2 regions of the Sporosarcina sp. Y1009 genome follow, and region 2 is predicted to be linked to the other one. Evidence: riboswitches for the same ligand, from Rfam matches in the RefSeq annotation. Region 2 holds a riboswitch; the other holds the start of a gene.

Region 1 (4,126 bases), on a different contig from region 2:
TCTTTTTCCTTCGGTGTCAACTGCTCAAACTGACCATCCACCCGAAGCGGCTTACGTAAATCTATCAATAAATCCATAACACCTGGATCATAATACTTCCGACCGCCAGCCACCACCCGAAGCGCATGAACCAGCTCCTCAGGCAACGCCTCCTTCAAAACATACCCATCCACACCCATTGCCTTCGCACGCTTAAAATCAGCCTCATCTGTAGAAGAGGTAAGAACAACAAACTTACAATCTAATTTCAATAGAAGCGCCTCCGCGATTAAATCCAAACCAGACTCAAACCCCAACCGTAGATCAATCAAAGCCAAATCAGGTTTTTGAGTCCTAAACAGCGCCATCGCCTCTCTATAATTCATAGCTTCTCCAATGACTTCTATGCCTTCCAAAGTCAGTATGGTCTTTAACCCTTTTCGAACTAACGGGTGATCATCAATGATAAGAACTTTCATATTATCCGATTACCTCCATCGTTACTTTCGTAGTATTGGGAATCGCTACATTCACTTCAGTACCGCCTTGAAGTCTTCTAGTTATCGAGAACGTACCGTCAAATGACCGGACAATTTTCTGCATATTGTGGAGGCCAATCCCTTTAACTTTCAAATTTTTCAGCGCATGAATACCAATCCCGTCATCCTGAATAACCAATACAGACTTTCCCTCAAGAAATTCTAATCTCACAACGATAACCCGACATTCTCCGTGCCGAACCGCATTCCCACAAGCTTCACTTATTATTTGAAAAATCCCTTGTTTTAACTCAGCAGGTATCGTAATCTCGTCTCCTATAAGTTGGTAGTCAATACGAATATCATAAAGTCGAGCAAAGTCATCTAAATAACTCTTTATGCGATTGAAAAATGGTTTCTCTTCTTTTTTAATAGAACTCAAACGATAAATCGCAGACCTAAGCTCTTTAATCGTTAAGGTGGCAGACTGTGAAAGAAATTTATACTCCTCATCTAATTCTTCTTTGGATAAAATGCTGTTATTAGCTTGTAAACCGTGAAGCGAATACACAATGCCAAACAATCTTTGCGACACACTGTCATGAATTTCATTGGCAATCCGATTTTGCTCCTCGATAATCATCGTTTGCGCAATCATTCGGTCCAAATATATTCTTTCAAGCATAATTTCACCAAGATCACTTAGAAATTCAAACTTTTTTATAAATAGGGAAGGGAGATCATCCATACTAGTAGCTGTAATCTGAACACCCAAAACACCAATCTTCTTGGACGATCTAATGACTCGCATTAAATAGATATCAGAATCTATCATGCATATGAACGACTCTCGCTGACCACGAATCGTAACCCATTCTTTCTTAAGACTCCATTCAAGATTTGGATTTTGAGAAGAAGTAGAAAGATAACTAGTCACACGATCTACATTAGTAATCCAAACAAAAGTAGCCTCTAGCTGCATGAATGTCAGCAAAGATGTCATCATTTCATCAGCAAGTTGCTGCGGACTATGCTTGGATGAAAAATTCCCCAAAAGGTGGTCAAGAGACATTATATGTTTAAGCGTCTCTTCATATGCCAAATTGGCCGCAATTAGTTCATGATTCTTAACGAAAAGCGCATCATGCTTATCGCTTAAATCCGAGCGATCTTTTAGTATTAAAAATAAACTCACGAGTAATGTGACCAGAAAACTAACAAGAAAAATCTGTATGTCTGAAAAAAGAGTGCTATAAAAAAGAACTAATGAGATAGATAGTAAAAGTGCAGTCAAAGAAATAAACCGCCTCAATAAGCCACCCCCGCCTATCGTAATAAAAGCCCAGCTAAATAGGACGAAAATCCTAAATTAGCCAGGCCGGTTGCACCAGTCACTCCGTACGCCCAAGGTGCCCAAATACAGGACGTACATCACAGTTTCCACACTTAATATTCAATTGTTTAACTCATTATACCCTAAGTAATTTCAGGTTTATGTCAGTTCATGACACGAGTTCAGTTCTAATTTTGTCGAATAAACTAAGATTCGTCTCATTACTAAGACCCATATCCTGTCCAGGTAAGTATTGCCTATCTAGTGTTCTCTTATTCGGGAATAAATTAAAAAAAGGAAGAATTGATGGACACACCATCAATTCTCCCGTTCAGTATAAAATCATATCAATCTAATTTCCATCTTCAGCTCCATTCGAAGTTGAAATTCCTTTCATTTGTTCAAGAGCCTGTTCGTAAATCGCATCAAGTGTAGCCGTGGTATAGAAAAGTAGACTTTCGATACCTCTTCCCGATAAGTGGATATTCGTCCTCAATAATTTTGAAATTTTGACAATAACCCACACTTTTCCAGCCGTCCCGAAAAACAAGGGTTACATAAAAATCAGGTACTCGAATAAGGCATAATTCAAGTTCACCGACAACTTCTACTAAATGTTCCATTTTTTAGAAAAAAACATAATCTGATAGGAATCTGCTATACTATTATTTAGCAGATTAGTGAAACAATACATCGACCTAAACGTCTGATATAACAAAGGAATATAGAAGAATTGAGTTGAGACGATGAAAAATAAACGAACGATGATCAAAGGAATTATACTAGTAGCACTGGTTATGGTATTGACCGGTTTGTTATTTCAACTTGACAAGACCAAAACCGCATCAAATCCAATCACACTGCCAGAATCATTTGATGAAATTGCTTTTGAAAGCATGAAAATCAATCCAGACTTAATTAAAGAAGAAATAGAAGAAGAAACGACCGACGAAATCGAAGAAGAAGAAGAAGAAACAACCATCCCGGTCGCACCAGAACCAGATTTATCCTCCACAATTGCAAATGCAAAATCTTATGTCTACACAATCGACTCCGATTTACAACAAGGCTCAGGTTTTCTATTTAATACAAAAGGGGATATCGTCACAAACGCCCACGTAGCAAAAGACGCGGGGTACATAACCGTTACGAACAGTAACGGCCAACAACTTAACGGCGTCGTCATCGGAATTTCCGACACAACCGACATTGCACTCATCCGTGTTCCAGACCTGGCAGGGAAAGAACCAATGGCCATGGAAACAGGAAAAGTCAACGTCGGCACAAAAGTCTTTGCCTTAGGAAGTCCAGAGAATATTGCCAATACGTCAACAGAAGGCACGATTACTGGATTCGGAAAAAGCTTCTTCGACGACTATGAATACAATAACTTATACGAAATGAACGCAAACATTAAACAAGGATCCAGCGGGGGGCCATTAATCGACGCCGAAACAAACAAAATCGTCGGCATCAACTCGCTCATCTTAGAAAACAACCCAAACATTGGCTACGCAATCCCAATGTACACAGTCATGGACCAACTCAACACATGGGCAGCAAATACAGGACAAGTTCTTGAAGACCCAGAGGACATGTACGATGTGGAAGGTGCATATCTCGACGACGAATTACTAAGAAGCTTCATCAACAGTTATTACGAGCTCATCCCGTATTCACTAAACGACATGAAACTCGAATACTACTGGACTTACTTACTACCAGGAAGCCAAGGAGAACAGATTGGTGTCCAACAAGTAAAAGATTTAGCAGGGGAGAATCGAGTCTTCCAGGCAGTAGATTCAACAATCACAAACGTCACGATTGGGGAAAATGAAGCAAAAGTACAAGCAAACGCGATTTTTACCTATCATGACACCGAAACCGACGAAGTTAAAACAATCGATTACGCAGCAACATTCACTGTGATCATCGACGAATACGGCGACTACGCCATAAAAAATATTGAACAATAATAAATGCCCAGTCGACGAAAATCGACTGGGCATTTCTATATTGATTATTTAAAGCTTCTATAACTATGGAAGTACTTGCTCCAATAAGGATCGCTCAAACTGCGAACGTGTACGTTTTTTCCACCAGCTTGGATGAACTGATTATTTCCGATGTAAATCCCGACATGTGAAATACCTGAACGGTATGTCCCAGCAAAGAATACTAAATCGCCCGGTTGTGGATTAGAAACTTTTGTCGTTGCTGCATATTGTCCAAGTGTATCGCGGGGAATACTCTTCCCAGATTGCTTGAATACATACTGAACGAATCCGCTGCAGTCAAAACCACTTGTTGTCGACCCACCATAACGGTAAGGCGT
Region 2 (4,126 bases):
GTGAGACTACATTTTCGTTTGAGCCAGCTGGGTTATATCCATTGATTTATCTAGGAATATTTTCAACGACAATCGCCTATTTACTTCAAACCATTGCACAAAAATATATTTCAGACACGAAAGCTGCCATCATTCTATCGACCGAAGCATTTTGGGGAATGGTATTTTCAGTCGCGATATTAAGCGAAGTATTGACGCTCAGAATGGGTATTGGCGCAGTACTTATCCTTTGTGCCATTCTATTGTCCGAAACGAAATTTAGTTTCTTAAGAATTAAAACCCGTAAAATCGATTGATACATCAGGCTGTGCAAAATGGGTGAGGTGAGCAGGATTGAAAGAAATTTACCGGAAGACGTCAATTGTTTCATTTATCGGAGGCGGCATTACAGCAGTCTATGCGATTGTGTATTATTTTTTTTGGTTCGAAAGTTTTGTGGTGAATGGAGAAACGCTTATTGTTTCAGGAATTGCCACAATTTCTTTATTGATTTCAGGACTGTTTTTCAACAATGCGCAGCAGAACCTTAGTGATCAAACAATGGCTGATAGCGAGAGTGACGTCCAGTTTGAAAACATCGATGAGTTAATCATGCAGTGGATGCCGTCTTTTTATCCGACAATGCATAACGTCGATGCAAAAGGCGTTTCATTATTTCATATCATTCCTACAAAGCGCAGACCTTTTGCGCGTAAATTAACTGCGATTAAATTTCTATCGGAAGGTTTTATAATCCCCGCTACGTATGACATTCTTGATATGAAAGATGAACTGTTAGCGTCATTTACCTTGTGGAATAACGGAAACCGTTTTCTCTTAACACTACATAGCAGGGACGGAAAAAGGATTGGTTATTTTGAGCAATGGCTTACGAAATCAATCCTTAAAAGTAAGGGAACTTTATTTCATGAAAATGATCGGGTTTGGCGGGAGCTTGCAGCGAAAAATACAGCCGGCGATATCGATGTCGTAGACGACAACGGTAAAATGGCAGCCCAATACCGATTCGGCCGTTTTCCTTATGCCTTGCATCCTGCATTTGAAGCCGAGGCGGTTCACAGTTATATCCGTTTTGGTAACCATATTTCAAAAGAAGAAAAACTCGCATATACGATGATTTTCTTTTTTTGGTTGAAGAAGTAGAGGGTATCGACTTTAAACCTATAATAAATTCATCCTTGACTCTCACGTTACGTCATAGTTTATTGTTAGTGATGAAGGGAGGCCAACACACGATGAAAGTGAAAGAAGTATCGCAGTTGACAGGAGTAAGTGTGCGCACTCTCCATCATTACAACGACATCGGCTTGCTCGTTCCAGATGATTTGACGGAAGCGGGCTATCGGATTTATTCCGAAGAAAACTTAGCAACCTTACAGCAAATACTATTCTTTCGTGAACTCGGCTTCTCTCTAAAGAAAATAAAAGAATTGCTTTCAAGTCCATCGTTTGATCGCCAGGAAGCTTTCGACATGCAACGGGATATGCTCCTTGCTAAACGACAGCAATTGGATGAAATGATCGCTACGATTGAGAAAACAATTCGCCATGAGAAAGGAGAGGTCAGGATGTCCAAAGAGGAGAAATTTCAAGGATTCGATTTTAGCAAAAACCCATACGAACAGGAAGCTAGGGACAGGTGGGGTGATAAAGCGGTTAATGAGTCGAACAAAAAGGTCGCACAGTTTGGCCCGGAGATTGGTGAGGAAATGAACCGGATTTACTTCAGTTTAGCTGAAATCCGCCATACAGATCCAGCATCGAAAGAAGCGCAAACGCGGATTGAGGGATGGTACACTTTTTTGAACAAGATGGGCAACTATTCACTAGAAGCTTTCGCTGGACTAGGTGAAATGTATGTTGCTGACGAGCGATTTACAAAAAACATCGACCAGTTTGGTGAAGGACTTGCTGTATTCATGCAGGGGGCAATGAAAGTTTTTGCGGATAATAATTAATTTCATTCATGCTATGCAAATGATTGTCAATGACAATTGTTTGCGTAGCATTTTTTATTGATAACATCCCAAAAACTATAAAAATATTCTTTTTACATAGAATATACACAATCAACTGAAATTACTGACGTTCGTCAGTAGCGGATGCAGTTTTTGTTCTATATGCTAAAGGTAATACCAATGCCACCGCATCAAAAGTCCTTGTTTTATCATAGAATACTAGGCAAACTTTAAGAAATTAAAGGGCGCAAAACTTTGGAGTCTAAGGCATAGTTGCTATGACAGTCCGGTCGCGAATCTACTTGCGACCGGGTTTTTGTCGTTTGGAAATTAAAGAAAAGGAGGGATTATATCCATGGTTTTAAAACGGTCATCCGTTTTGCTATTGATAGGGATGATTATTCTATCAATGGTTTTACCATCGCTGCAGGCAATTGCTAAAGAAGGCGAAAAATCTGTTGACACGTCACAAGCAACGGAGGAGTTAGAGGATTCGATCGAAGAAGTTGAAGAACCGGAAGTTGAGGAGACGGAACCCGCTGAACCAGTTATAGATGAGAAAACGGAGATTTTGGTTTCGAATCTATGGGTCAATGTTCCAGAAGCTGACAATCCACCATCTATCATATTGTCTCTAGTAAACACACAAACCGGTGAACAAGTTAAGACGGCGACACTTGCGAATGGAGGAACATCCTATTTGTTTGATGGACTAAGCAAGTACGACAAGGATGGTTCGTTAAACAAGTATGGTTTAACAAGTTCGGAAGTCGTAGGCTATGAAACAACGATTGAAAATTACACAGTGACACATACGTATATTCAGCCGGAAACAGAGGATGAATCGGCGATAGCGGAAACTGAAGAGGCGCAAGTAGATGATGAAGCAATTGAGAAGAATTTAGGAGCCATTATGCCAATGGCGATTGCTACCCCGGGACATTACACGATTGATCCAAATGCGATTGTAGTCCCTTCAAAAATTGAAGGTGTTTCGACAAATGCGCACACACTATCAGAATTAGTTTGGGCGAATGGGGATACTGTATATGCAGCTATAAAAGCGACGCATGCGCTTGAACATATGATTCTAAATGGTGTCCAAACGGAAAATATGGACCAATACAATTCTTGGGTATCTATTTTTGTAGACAATATGGAGTATGAACCAGATGGATTGAAAGGGAATACAGGCGACTCACACTGGACAGTATTTAAGTTTAATCTAGCTGACCTGAATTTGGATGATAGCGGTAAGTATTCTTTTTCTGTAAAAGGTATAGGTGGGGGACATGACATTAAAGGGAATCTTATATTTACTATCCCTAAAGTAGATATAACAGGCAATAAAGTTTGGGTTGGCGGACCGGAGAATAAACCGGCAATTACCCTTCAACTTATGGCACAAGTAGAAGATGAAGCGATTCAGTTGAAGCACTCGCAAGTGTTAAATGGAAGTGAAAGTCCTGCGTGGATGCATACTTGGGAAGAAATTCGCGAATATGATCCTTATGGTCGGAAATATGTGTACACGGTAGATGAAGAAACCGTGCCGATCAACTATGTTAAATCATTGGATGGATTGACGGTTACGAATACGTATACCCCCTCTCAGCTAAATATTGATGTAAGCAAAGTCTGGATAGGGCCAGGTACAGAGTCTGTAACTATTAATCTATTAGCCGATGGGCATCATACGGGAACTAATCTCGTATTAAATGAAGAAAATGATTGGTCAGATTCATTCGCGAATTTAAATAGGTACGACGATACGAATGGGCAAGAAATTACTTACACAGTCGAAGAAGTGGCAATAGCAGGCTATTCAACGGTAAAGAGCGGCTCTGTTAATGAAGGATTTGTATTCACCAACACCAATGATGCAAAAGTCACGGTGAATGTGGTTAAGGAGTGGGTGGGCAGTAAAACAGATTCGGTGACCATCACATTGCTAGCCAATGGTCAAGATACCACACAAACAATCGTGCTCAATGAAGACAATGGTTGGGCAGGTTTATTCTTAGACTTGAGAAAATACGATGCGACAACAGGGGAAGAGATTGTGTATTCGGTAGTAGAGTACGATGTCCCAGAAGGTTATGAAGTTAGTTATAGTACAGGAGATAATGGTGAATATATCGTTACAAATACAGAGATTGTCGGCTCTT

The links. A riboswitch is a leader RNA that binds a small molecule or an ion and turns the genes downstream of it on or off. The one in region 2 is predicted to bind cyclic di-GMP.
Region 1: linked by a shared signal. The riboswitch ahead of AC25Y1_RS04940 (sensor histidine kinase) and the one ahead of AC25Y1_RS18180 (Cna B-type domain-containing protein) in region 2 are both predicted to bind cyclic di-GMP.

What each region holds. Positions count from the first base shown of each region.
Region 1 is NZ_JBYHFO010000003.1:86,370-90,495, forward strand. Features, by position in the region: gene AC25Y1_RS04935 (response regulator) at 1-458, opposite strand, end outside; gene AC25Y1_RS04940 (sensor histidine kinase) at 460-1,752, opposite strand; cyclic di-GMP riboswitch class II at 1,826-1,909, opposite strand; gene AC25Y1_RS04945 (hypothetical protein) at 2,144-2,287, opposite strand; gene AC25Y1_RS04950 (S1C family serine protease) at 2,538-3,767, shown strand; gene AC25Y1_RS04955 (C40 family peptidase) at 3,812-4,126, opposite strand, start outside.
Region 2 is NZ_JBYHFO010000024.1:5,578-9,703, forward strand. Features, by position in the region: gene AC25Y1_RS18165 (DMT family transporter) at 1-296, shown strand, start outside; gene AC25Y1_RS18170 (hypothetical protein) at 334-1,143, shown strand; gene AC25Y1_RS18175 (MerR family transcriptional regulator) at 1,215-1,958, shown strand; cyclic di-GMP riboswitch class I at 2,171-2,256, shown strand; gene AC25Y1_RS18180 (Cna B-type domain-containing protein) at 2,314-4,126, shown strand, end outside.